Regions from separate parts of the Sodalis sp. RH14 genome, predicted to be linked through region 3. Evidence: predicted binding sites of a transcription regulator. Region 3 holds the regulator's gene; each other region holds the start of a gene.

Region 1 (3,277 bases), 1.2 Mb from region 3:
GGGCAGCAGGAACTGTACCCTGCTCCAATCCTGCTGGTTGAGCATGCCGCTGCTCCAGAGAAAAAGGGTTTGCAGCCGCTCATAGTTAAGCAGCGCCAGCAGGCTTTTGGCCGCCCCGCAGTAAAGCCCCAGGACCAATCCCGCCAGAATCAGGGTGACCGGCGACAACCGGCGCCCCCAGGAAACGCCGAACACCAGGCCGCCCACCGCCAGCGCGCCGGCTATCGTCGCCAGTTGGCGGGTCGCCTCGTCGCCCGGCAACGCCAGGAGGGTCGCCACCGTGAGCCCCAGTTGCGCGCCCGCCGACACCCCGAGCGTGGTGGGTTCGGCCAGCGGATTGCGCAGTATTTGCTGGAACACCACCCCCACCAGCCCCAGCCCGGCGCCCACCAGCAGCGAGAGCGCGGTGCGCGGCAGCAGGCTGTAGTGAAACAGCATTTGATCAATACTGCCGGTATCGGGATGGCACGCCGCCCGCCACCATAAACCGGGCGCGAGCTGAAGGGTTAAATTAAATACCGCAAGCGACAGCGCGGCAAGCGACAACGCCAGGACCAATGCGGCGGATAAGCGCGGAACGCGTTTACTCATGCCCGTGGCTCCATCGCCTGCCCGAGCATCCGGCAAAAGCGCATGGCGGCAAGGGTGGCGCCGAAAAACCACACCGCGGGCAGCACCCGCAGCTGTTTTTCCCGGACAAAAGGCAGCGTTTGCCAAAGCGTAGAACCGGCCACTTCCGCCAGGGGATCCTGGGCGCCGCGATGAAAACACAGCGCCCTGACGCCCCGGAACTGCGCCAGCCGCTCAAGGCCCACCGTTGCGCTGCCCCAAACATTTTCCTCGCCGTCCCAGGCGTTCGCCACCCCCACCCGATCCAGCACATCCTGGAGCAGGCTGTTTTTGCCGATAACCATGATGCGGCGGCTGTCGATAAAGGAAAACAGCAAGACGGGGGGAAGCGGAAGGGATCCAGACGCCAGCCGCTGCCGGGTCTGGTCCAGTTGCCGGTCGAGATCGGCCATATGCCGTTGCGCCCGATCCGGCATCCCCAGGCGCCCGGCCAGGGCGACGATATCCTGGCGGGCCACGGCCAAAGGCCTATCGCCTTGCCGGCTAAAACGGAAGGTCATGGTGGGCGCAATGGACGCGACGCTTGCAGGCGCCGGGCCAAAGCCCTCCGATAGCAGGATCAGCGAAGGCGCCAGGCGCTGCATCGCCTCCATATTCGGTTCGTTGCGCAACCCCACGTCCAGCACCGACGGCGGCAGCGCCGGCTCCGCCACCCAGCTGCGGTAATTCGGCGCGTCGGCAATGGCCATCGGCGTCACGCCAAGGGCCAGCAGCAGCTCCGCCGGGCGCCACTCCAGCGCGATAATACGTGCCGCATCGGGTATGGGCGCGGCGGCGGCGCGGCGGGAAAACCACCAGGGCAACACGGCCATCGCCTGTAAAAGACGTCGGCGATAGGCATCATGAGTCTGCATAAATTTTAAATATTAATAGTTATCATTCTGATTTTGATCGCCTATTATGCGCATTCGGAGAGAGACCGCAAGCCGCCCGCCTGCCGGAAGCTCTTTGCCTTGTCCTTAATCAATAGTCCCGATCGATACAGGAAGCGTATGAAGCCTGACGCAGCAGCACCCACCCCCGGATGCGCCATTGATATCAACGGCAGTTTTCTCTTCTCCGTTCCCAGCGGCGGAACGGGCTATTCGGCGGCGGATTTATGCGCGCCGGAAACGGCGCTGGCGCTACTGGAGCCGTTCCTGAGGCTGAACGAAGGGGGTGACCGGGCGGCGGTGATCTCCATGTGGTCGCAGTGGTATTTTGCCCTGCTGCTGGCGCCCTGGACAAGGATCGCGCTGCTGCATGACTGGCGGCTGCCGGCGGATCCGCGCGCGATTCAGTTTACCCAGGGAGCGCAATCCGCCGTGCCGGAAAAATTTATCCTGGCCGATCGCGGCGCAAAAATCGCCGGCGGCGTCGCCATCCCCGCCCTGTTCGGGCAGCTGCTGGAGACGCATGTGCTGCCGGTTTGCCGGACCTTCGGCCAGTTGGCCGGCATCAGGCCGGGCCTGTTCTGGAACAACGCCGCCATCCGCGTCGCCCACGGCATCGATATGGCCGCGGAACAAGGCGCCGATACCGGGGAAGCCAGGGCGTTTCTCGCCACCAAAACCCTGACGGACGGCGCGCCCAACCGGCTGTATCAGCCGGTACGGGTGGTGGAGCACGACGCCGGCCCGAAAATCATCCGCCGGCTGTGCTGCCTGCGCTATAAGCTCAGCGGCCTGGAATATTGCCCGAGCTGCCCGCTGTTGGTGGCGCAAGAGCGTAAATGCCGGCATCGGGAACAGCAGGGCTAAGCGTTCGCCACTGCGGGCATGACGCCGGGCAAGACGTATTTCTCCGCGCCCCAGGCCTCGCACCGGCGGCCGCTCGCGCCGCGGGTACTCCCGCCGCATAAACGGCTCCCCGCACGGTGCCTTGCCCGGGCGGCGATCAGAGCAGTTCCATCACGCGCCGGGTTTCTTCGACACCCACCTGCCAGAGGGCCAGCATCTCCTCGTCGGCGCGCTGATAATACCCGCCGTAGTTGCCGTCGCCCAGCATCGCGCGGGCCTTGGCCGGATTGAGCTTGCGAAAGCCGACCAGATCGAGCATCGGTTTTTGCCGGTCCGGCTGGGCGACGCCCGCCAGCCGGGTCCAGGGGAAATTTTCCATCCATGAGGCATGCGAGGCCACCGGATCGGTTTGCTGTACCTTTGCCCAGGTGAGCGGCGCGCACCACCAGTTATGCAGCTGTACCATCACCTCGGGATTGGCCACCATCCATTCGCTGATAATATGCTGCGCCGGCATATTGCCGCCGTGGCCGTTAACCAGCAGGACGCGCTTAAAGCCCTGCCGTTTCAGATTATCGAGAATATCGTACAGCAGCCGGAGGTAAGTGCCGACCCGCAGGCTGATGGTGCCGGGAAAATCGCTGAACGCCGGCGTCATGCCGAAAGGCATTACCGGGAATACCGGTATGCCCAGCGGCTCGGCCGCCTCGACGGCGACCTTTTCGGCCAGGATGGAATCCACCGACAGGCTGAGAAACGCATGCTGCTCCGTACTGCCCAGCGGCACCACCACCCGATCGTCCCGGCCCAGGTATTCTTCCAGCTGCTGCCAATTCATTTCACTGATTTTCATGATATTTCCTTCAATCCGGTCACGGAGGGCACATCCGGCGTCAGCAGCGGCATCACCACACGCCTGATATCGCCGC
Region 2 (3,277 bases), 930 kb from region 3:
CGCGAATACTGTAGTAGTAGTCGTTATGGGTGCGCGGAATCAGCTTCGGCGTGCCGGTGCTGCCGCCGGACAGCTGGAAAAAGGCCACCTCGTCGGCGGGCGACGGGGCGGCGGTGAACGCGCCCGGCGCTTCGTCGAATAATGCCTGTAAACTTGTTTGCGGCGCGTCGTCGCCGCGCATCGCCACCACCCGCAGCGACGAATGCTGCCGCCGCAGTTCATCGATAAAGCCATTATCGCTGAACAGCCCATGCTGCCGGTCGGCAATCAGCAGCGCCGGCCTGATTTGCAGCGCATAGGCGGTAAGTTCGCTGCGCTGGTGGCTGAACAGGGCATTTACCGGCGCCACGCCGATTTTCAGCAGGGCGAACAGCACCAGGTAAAATTCCGCCACGTTGCCCAGTTGCACCAGCGCGGTATCCCCCGCCGCCAGCCCGCGCCGGGCAAGGGCCGCGGCCAGCCGGTCGGACAAGGTGTTGATATCCCGGTAGCTCAGGCGGCGCTCGCCGCAGGCCACCGCCAGCGCGCCGCTGTCTTTACGGCGGTCGATAATATCGGTCAGGGGCAAATCCAGCCAGTATCCCCTGGCGCGGTAGCGGGCCGCGAACTCATCCGGCCAACGGTTAAATACAATGCTCATCATCTCTCCTGTTAATGCAATCCGAACGCGCTCAGCATGGTATCGAGCTTGACGCCGGTTTCGCGCCACTCCGCGTCGGGGAGGGAGGCGGGCACGATGCCGGCGCCGGCGAACAGCCGCACCTGGTTGCCCGCCACCCTGGCGCAGCGGATGGTTACCACCCATTCGCCATTGCCCTCCTCGTCGCACCAGCCCACCATGCCGCCGAACAGATCGCGGTCGAAGGGTTCCAGGGTCTGGATTAAGCGCCGCGCGCGATCGGTGGGGGCGCCGCACAGCGCGGGCGTGGGATGCAGCAGGCAGGCCAGCGCCAGGGCGTTGACGGCGGGGTCCGCCACCTCGCCGTCGATGGCGGTGGCCAGATGCCAAAGGGTGGGCGTATTGACCAGGCCGGGTACGGGCGGCACGTTTAAACCCGCGCTGTAGGGCGCCAGCACTTCGCGCATCTGGTCGATAACCAGCTGATGCTCATAGCGGTCCTTGACTGAATCCAGCAATTGGCGGCCGGCGGCGGCGTCACGGCCCGGCTCGGCGTCGCGCCGGGCGGAACCCGCCAGCGGCGTGGAGTAAAACCGGTTGCCGGTCTTGCGCAGCAGCAGCTCCGGGCTGGCGCCCAGCAGGGCGCCGTTGTCGAGGGGAACATGGAAATTGTAACTGGCGGGATTTTGGGCCGCGATGCGCCGCATCAGGGCCGCGGTATTCACCGGTTCCCGGGTGGTGATATCCAGCAGGCGCGCGAGCACCACTTTACTCAGCCGTTGCTGGCCGGTGGCCTCCACCGCCCGCGCCACCATGTGTTTAAAGTCGCGCTCCGGCGGTCGCTCGATTTTGCCGGTTACCTGCGGCAAGGGTTCGGCGGGCACATTCCGGCTTTGCAAAAACATCTCGCGATCGAACCCCTGGCTGCGCTGCGGGATAAACAGCGCCGCGGGCCGGTCGGCATCGAAGGGAATGGCCCCCACCACCAGCGGCCGTTCAATGCCGGCGTTTCTGGCGCGCCGGAAGGCGTGGCGCAGCTCCCGCTGAAACACGCCATCGGGCTGATCACCCCTGCCCGCGGGCGCGCTGATGGCGCAGAAACGACCCTGGGTAACGAAGCTGCGATAAGGCGACATGAAAAAAAATCCGTTTATAATGGCATCCGCGTCGCCTGGTGTTGTCTGTCGAAACAATGAAAATTCCACGTGACGATCTCCGCTATTATCAAATGATAAACACAATAATAATAATTATCATTTGTATTGATAGCACATAAACTACGTCGTAGAATCTGCCGTGTCAATGAACGTAAACACTGCCTCACCCGCGCAAGGGTGGATTTGATTGCCCGTTTTTTGTCATCATAAGGCGGACAAAACCAGCCCCTACCCCAGGAATACCAGACATGATCACTCTATTGTCCCGGCACCGATCCGCCTGCAATTGGCTCGCCCTGATGGCCCTGCCCTTACTGCTGGCGGCCGCGTCCCCGCGCGCCGCTGAGAACGGCTGGCCGCGGCAGGTGGCGGGCGCGCATGGCGCCATTACCCTGGATCACATGCCGCAGCGCATCGTATCCACAAGCGTCACCCTTACCGGCTCGCTATTGGCCATCGGGGCGCCGGTGATAGCCAGCGGCGCCACCACGCCGAATAACCGGGTCGCGGACGAGCAGGGTTTTTTTCGCCAGTGGAGCGATGTCGCCCGGCAGCGCGGCGTCAAACGCCTGTACATCGGCGAACCGGATGCCGAGGCCATCGCCGGCCAGAATCCCGATTTGATTATTATCGCCGCCACCGGCGGCGATTCGGCCCTGCGCCTTTACGATCAGTTGTCGCCGCTGGCGCCGACCCTGGTGGTCAATTATGACGATAAAAGCTGGCAGGACCTGGCCCGGGAGCTGGGACAAGCCACCGGCCATGAAGCGCAGGCCGCGGAGGTCATCGCCCGCTTCGACGCCCGCCGGCAGGCGCTGAAACAGCATCTGGCGCTGCCGCCGCAGCCGGTATCCGCCCTGGTATACCAGCCGGACGGCAAAGCCGCCAACCTGTGGACCGCCGATTCGCCGCAGGGCCAGCTGCTGCGCCAGCTGGGCTTTACGCTGGCCGAACCGCCCGCCACCCCCGTCGGCGGCCGAAGCATGGGCGTGCGCAAGGACATCGTCCAGCTGTCCGGCGAAAACCTGGCCGCCGGCCTGAACGGGCAAACCTTCCTGCTGTTTGCCGGCGATGACGCCAGCGCCCGGTTGCTCTTGGCCAATCCGTTCCTGGCGCATCTGCCGGCGGTGCAAAACCGCCGGGTCTACGCCCTTGGCAACGACACCTTCCGCCTTGATTACTACAGCGCCAGCAATGTGCTGGCCCGCCTGGAACAGCTGTTCGCCAAGCCGTGATCTTTCCCCGTCCTGCCGCGTGGCTAACCGCGTCATGCCGCGGCCATTCCCAGCCGGGCGGGGATTCATGGCGGTTATGGCTCACTGCGGCCGGCGGGCGGGATTTCATCCGCCGGCCGGCCCTGATCCCGATGCCGCGCCATATCCACGGCGCGCAGGCCCCGCAGCGCCAGCGCCGGCAGTAGCCCCGCCAGGGCCGCCGCCAGGCCGAACGCCGCGGCGGCCAGCCCCGGCGGCATCAGGGTGCCCAACCCCCCCAATACCAG
Region 3 (3,277 bases):
TGTTTCATCTCTACCCAGAAAGGGTTGGATAATGTTTTAAGAACAACGGCGTAATCGGCTGCCGCGTGGACCACGGTGGACAACATCAGTCCACAGGCGGCGCCACCGGCCAATTTAAGAAATTTATTCATTATTCTATCTCCAAAAGAGAATTATTTATAATCACGCTTCAGGTACTTGGTAATGGAACTCGTTTTTTCCAGGTTTTTATTCGCCAGCTCGATATCCTGCCGCGCTACCGAGACATAAAACGCATCCAGCAGCGTAAGCTGCAAAATACGGGCCGAAGCGTTTCTGCCTAATAACGGCGTTTCCGGCGCCGGTGAACAAATATTAAAATCAGCCAGCTGGGCTATGGGGGAATTGCTGCTATGGGTAATACAAATGATCTTGGCCCCATTATCCTTGGCAATCGACACCACCCGTTTCAGATCGCTGGTGCGGCCCGAATGGGATACCACTAACGCCACATCGCCCGGTTGCAACAGGGAGGCCGACATCATCATCAAATGCGCGTCCAGGTAGGCATTGCAACGCAAGCCGATTTTCAGGAATTTATGCTGCACGTCCGCGCAAATGGAATTAGAGCCGCCGACGCCGTACAGCTCGCGCTGATGGCCGGCAAAAAAGCATTGGGCCGCCTGCTGGATGACGTTGGCGTCGACTATCGCCTGGCCTTCGACAATGGTGCGCACGGTCAGGTTAAACACCTTGTTGACCACATCCTCCGGGCTGTCGGTGGGCGAGAGTTCGGCGGTGATATCATGGTCGGCATGTTCGAAGTACTCGACGATGGCGCTGCGCAGCTGGCGAAAGCCGCTGAAACCGAGAATTTTCGACACCTTGACAATCATGGCTTCCGACAGGCCCAGACTCAGGGCCACCTCTTTGATCCCCGAGACGTCGGTGAGGTTGCCGGGTGATAAAAACCACTCCACTATCCGGCTTTCGTTTTCAGTCATGCCTTCTTGTTTAATACGAATATAAGGAGCAATGCCTATGCCGCGCGGCATATCGTTTTGCAGTTCCGCATCATTCATCTGGATTATCTCTGGTGATTAACATTGCCTGTCACTATATCACCATGGCGAAAGTTTAAAATCTGCTGCGAACTTCACGTTTTTTATTAATTTATAAATTAACTTTTTGTGTAAAAATCGAGTCACCGATCCGGGTTAATTTCAGGAAGGTATTTTTGGCTATATTAATTCAATAAAATCATATAATTAAAATGTATCTTTTGTTGTCGCTTACTGCTGGCAGCGAAAAATAGCTTTATCATAAGATTCACAGAATAATTTACCCGGTGAAAAAATCGCAATAAAAACGCTGTCGTTTCAATGGATTACGCAAATGAGCCCAAAATAGCGTCCCAGGGCCTCTATTTATTCTTTATTTATTTTTATTTTCTGTGAAGTTTTCTGGAGTTTGCCGGCGGTGAGCACGGCGGTGATTGGCGGATACGACGCTTGTCGACGCGCTTCGGGAAGGAAACGTTACCAGGGAAGGGGACGGGCGGCGTTTAGCCTCATTGAAAAAATCGTTGCAGGGTGAGAAAGCGGCGCGATAACAGCCGCTTTGGAGAAACGGACCGCGCCGCGGTTATTCTTTTACGCCGTTGAGCATATCGGCGTGATCGTGCAGCGTTTCGTCTTCGCGGCAGTTGCCGATTTCACAATGCCCATACAGATATAAGCTATGGTTGGTCAGCTTGATATTGTGCCTTTTGGCAATATCACGCTGGCGCGCTTCGATGAACTCGTCGCGAAATTCGATAACCTTGCCGCAGTCCAGACAGATCAGGTGGTCATGATGATACTGTTGCGTCAGTTCAAAAACGGATTTGCCGCCTTCAAAATTGTGGCGGGTTACGATACCGGCGTCGTCAAATTGGTTTAGCACGCGATATACCGTGGCCAGGCCGATTTCCTCACCCATATCGATCAGTTTTTTGTACAGATCTTCCGCACTGACGTGATGGCATTCCGGATCTTGCAACACTTCCAGAATCTTCAGTCTGGGAAGGGTGACTTTCAGGCCGGCCTTCTTCAATGCAATATTATTGTCAGTCATGCGGGTTTAGTCCTGTTACTTTGATAATCTGATTGTAGGCTAGCTTAGCCTATAACATCGGTCGGCCCGAAAAATGTGACGCCGTCTCATTATAAGACTGCCTGTCCAAAATGAAAACCGCGCCTTGTTAACAACTATAGCCCGTTTCGGGGGGCGAATTCTGCAACATTTTGCTAAAAAGGGTGGAACCGCTGCGCTATTGTACCGCGTTGTGGATAAAAGTTAAAAACTTGTATCTATTAATTTGAAAGGATTTAGTTATCAGTGAGGTTGGCGGCGCCGTCCCGACGCCATGACGGCAACCGATTCTCTTGCCGGGCGCCGCGGCGGCGGCACCCTCCCGCACGGCTTTACTTTAGCTGAGTTGCAATTCAGCGCTGATTTGCTTCACCCAGCCGTCCACGCGTTCATTGGTCAGCTCGGGCTGGCGGTCTTCGTCAATGGCCAGGCCGATGAAGTGATTGTCGTCCGCCAGTCCTTTCGACGCTTCGAAATGATAGCCGGCGGTGGGCCAGTGACCGACGATGGTCGCGCCGTTGGGCTCGATAATGTCGCGAATGGTGCCCATGGCGTCACAGAAATATTCGGCGTAATCCTCTTGATCGCCACAGCCGAACAGCGCCACTTTTTTGCCGGAGAAATCTATTTCTTCCAGGGTGGGGAAAAAATCATCCCAGTCACATTGCGCTTCGCCGTAATACCAGGTCGGGATGCCGAGCAGCAGGGTGTCGAACCGCGCCAGGTCTTCTTTACTGCTTTTGGCAATGTCATGAACTTCGGCAACATCCGCACCCAGTTGCTTCTGAATCATTTTGGCAATATTTTCGGTATTGCCGGTGTCACTGCCAAAAAAAATGCCTACAGTTGCCATGAGTTTGAAAACCTCTTAAATATTATGGATATGTTCCGTAACAGAATCAGCGATGCTCTGCGGCAATCATAGCAGACCCTTATGCGGGGAGAAACTCGCCGGCCGGGTTTTGTCGCAAATTTGCCCCGTCCGCGGCCTTGGGCCCTGGACGGGATGGCGCTTTACCGGGCCGGCAAGTTTATTCCGGATGCGGATCCGCGCCTTGTTGCCGTTCAAGCTCGGCCAGTAAAATCAATTCGATCAGCTCGCTGCGCGACAGGTTTTGCCGGTAGGCCAGCTCATTTAACGCATCCACCGCCTCGGCGTTGATTTTCAGCTCCACCCGGCGCAGGC

What was found. The regulator Fur, encoded in region 3, represses iron uptake genes when iron is present. The targets are predictions, from matches to a motif close to ATAATAATGAGAACNACTATCAA.
Region 1: a site for Fur is predicted at 1,494-1,516, ahead of fhuF (siderophore-iron reductase FhuF). Genes of this name have one in related genera too.
Region 2: a site for Fur is predicted at 1,860-1,882, ahead of ACL2XQ_RS01650 (isochorismate synthase). Genes of this name have one in related genera too.

What each region holds. Positions count from the first base shown of each region.
Region 1 covers NZ_CP178739.1:149,045-152,321, reverse strand. The annotation lists gene fhuB (Fe(3+)-hydroxamate ABC transporter permease FhuB) at 1-591, opposite strand, end outside; gene fhuD (Fe(3+)-hydroxamate ABC transporter substrate-binding protein FhuD) at 588-1,484, opposite strand; gene fhuF (siderophore-iron reductase FhuF) at 1,623-2,369, shown strand; gene ACL2XQ_RS00675 (creatininase family protein) at 2,506-3,201, opposite strand; gene ACL2XQ_RS00670 (GntR family transcriptional regulator) at 3,198-3,277, opposite strand, start outside.
Region 2 covers NZ_CP178739.1:380,310-383,586, reverse strand. The annotation lists gene ACL2XQ_RS01655 ((2,3-dihydroxybenzoyl)adenylate synthase) at 1-640, opposite strand, end outside; gene ACL2XQ_RS01650 (isochorismate synthase) at 652-1,824, opposite strand; gene fepB (Fe2+-enterobactin ABC transporter substrate-binding protein) at 2,076-3,011, shown strand; gene entS (enterobactin transporter EntS) at 3,086-3,277, opposite strand, start outside.
Region 3 covers NZ_CP178739.1:1,309,713-1,312,989, forward strand. The annotation lists gene alsB (D-allose transporter substrate-binding protein) at 1-131, opposite strand, end outside; gene alsR (transcriptional repressor AlsR) at 153-1,040, opposite strand; gene fur (ferric iron uptake transcriptional regulator) at 1,603-2,073, opposite strand; gene fldA (flavodoxin FldA) at 2,429-2,944, opposite strand; gene ybfE (LexA regulated protein) at 3,123-3,277, opposite strand, start outside.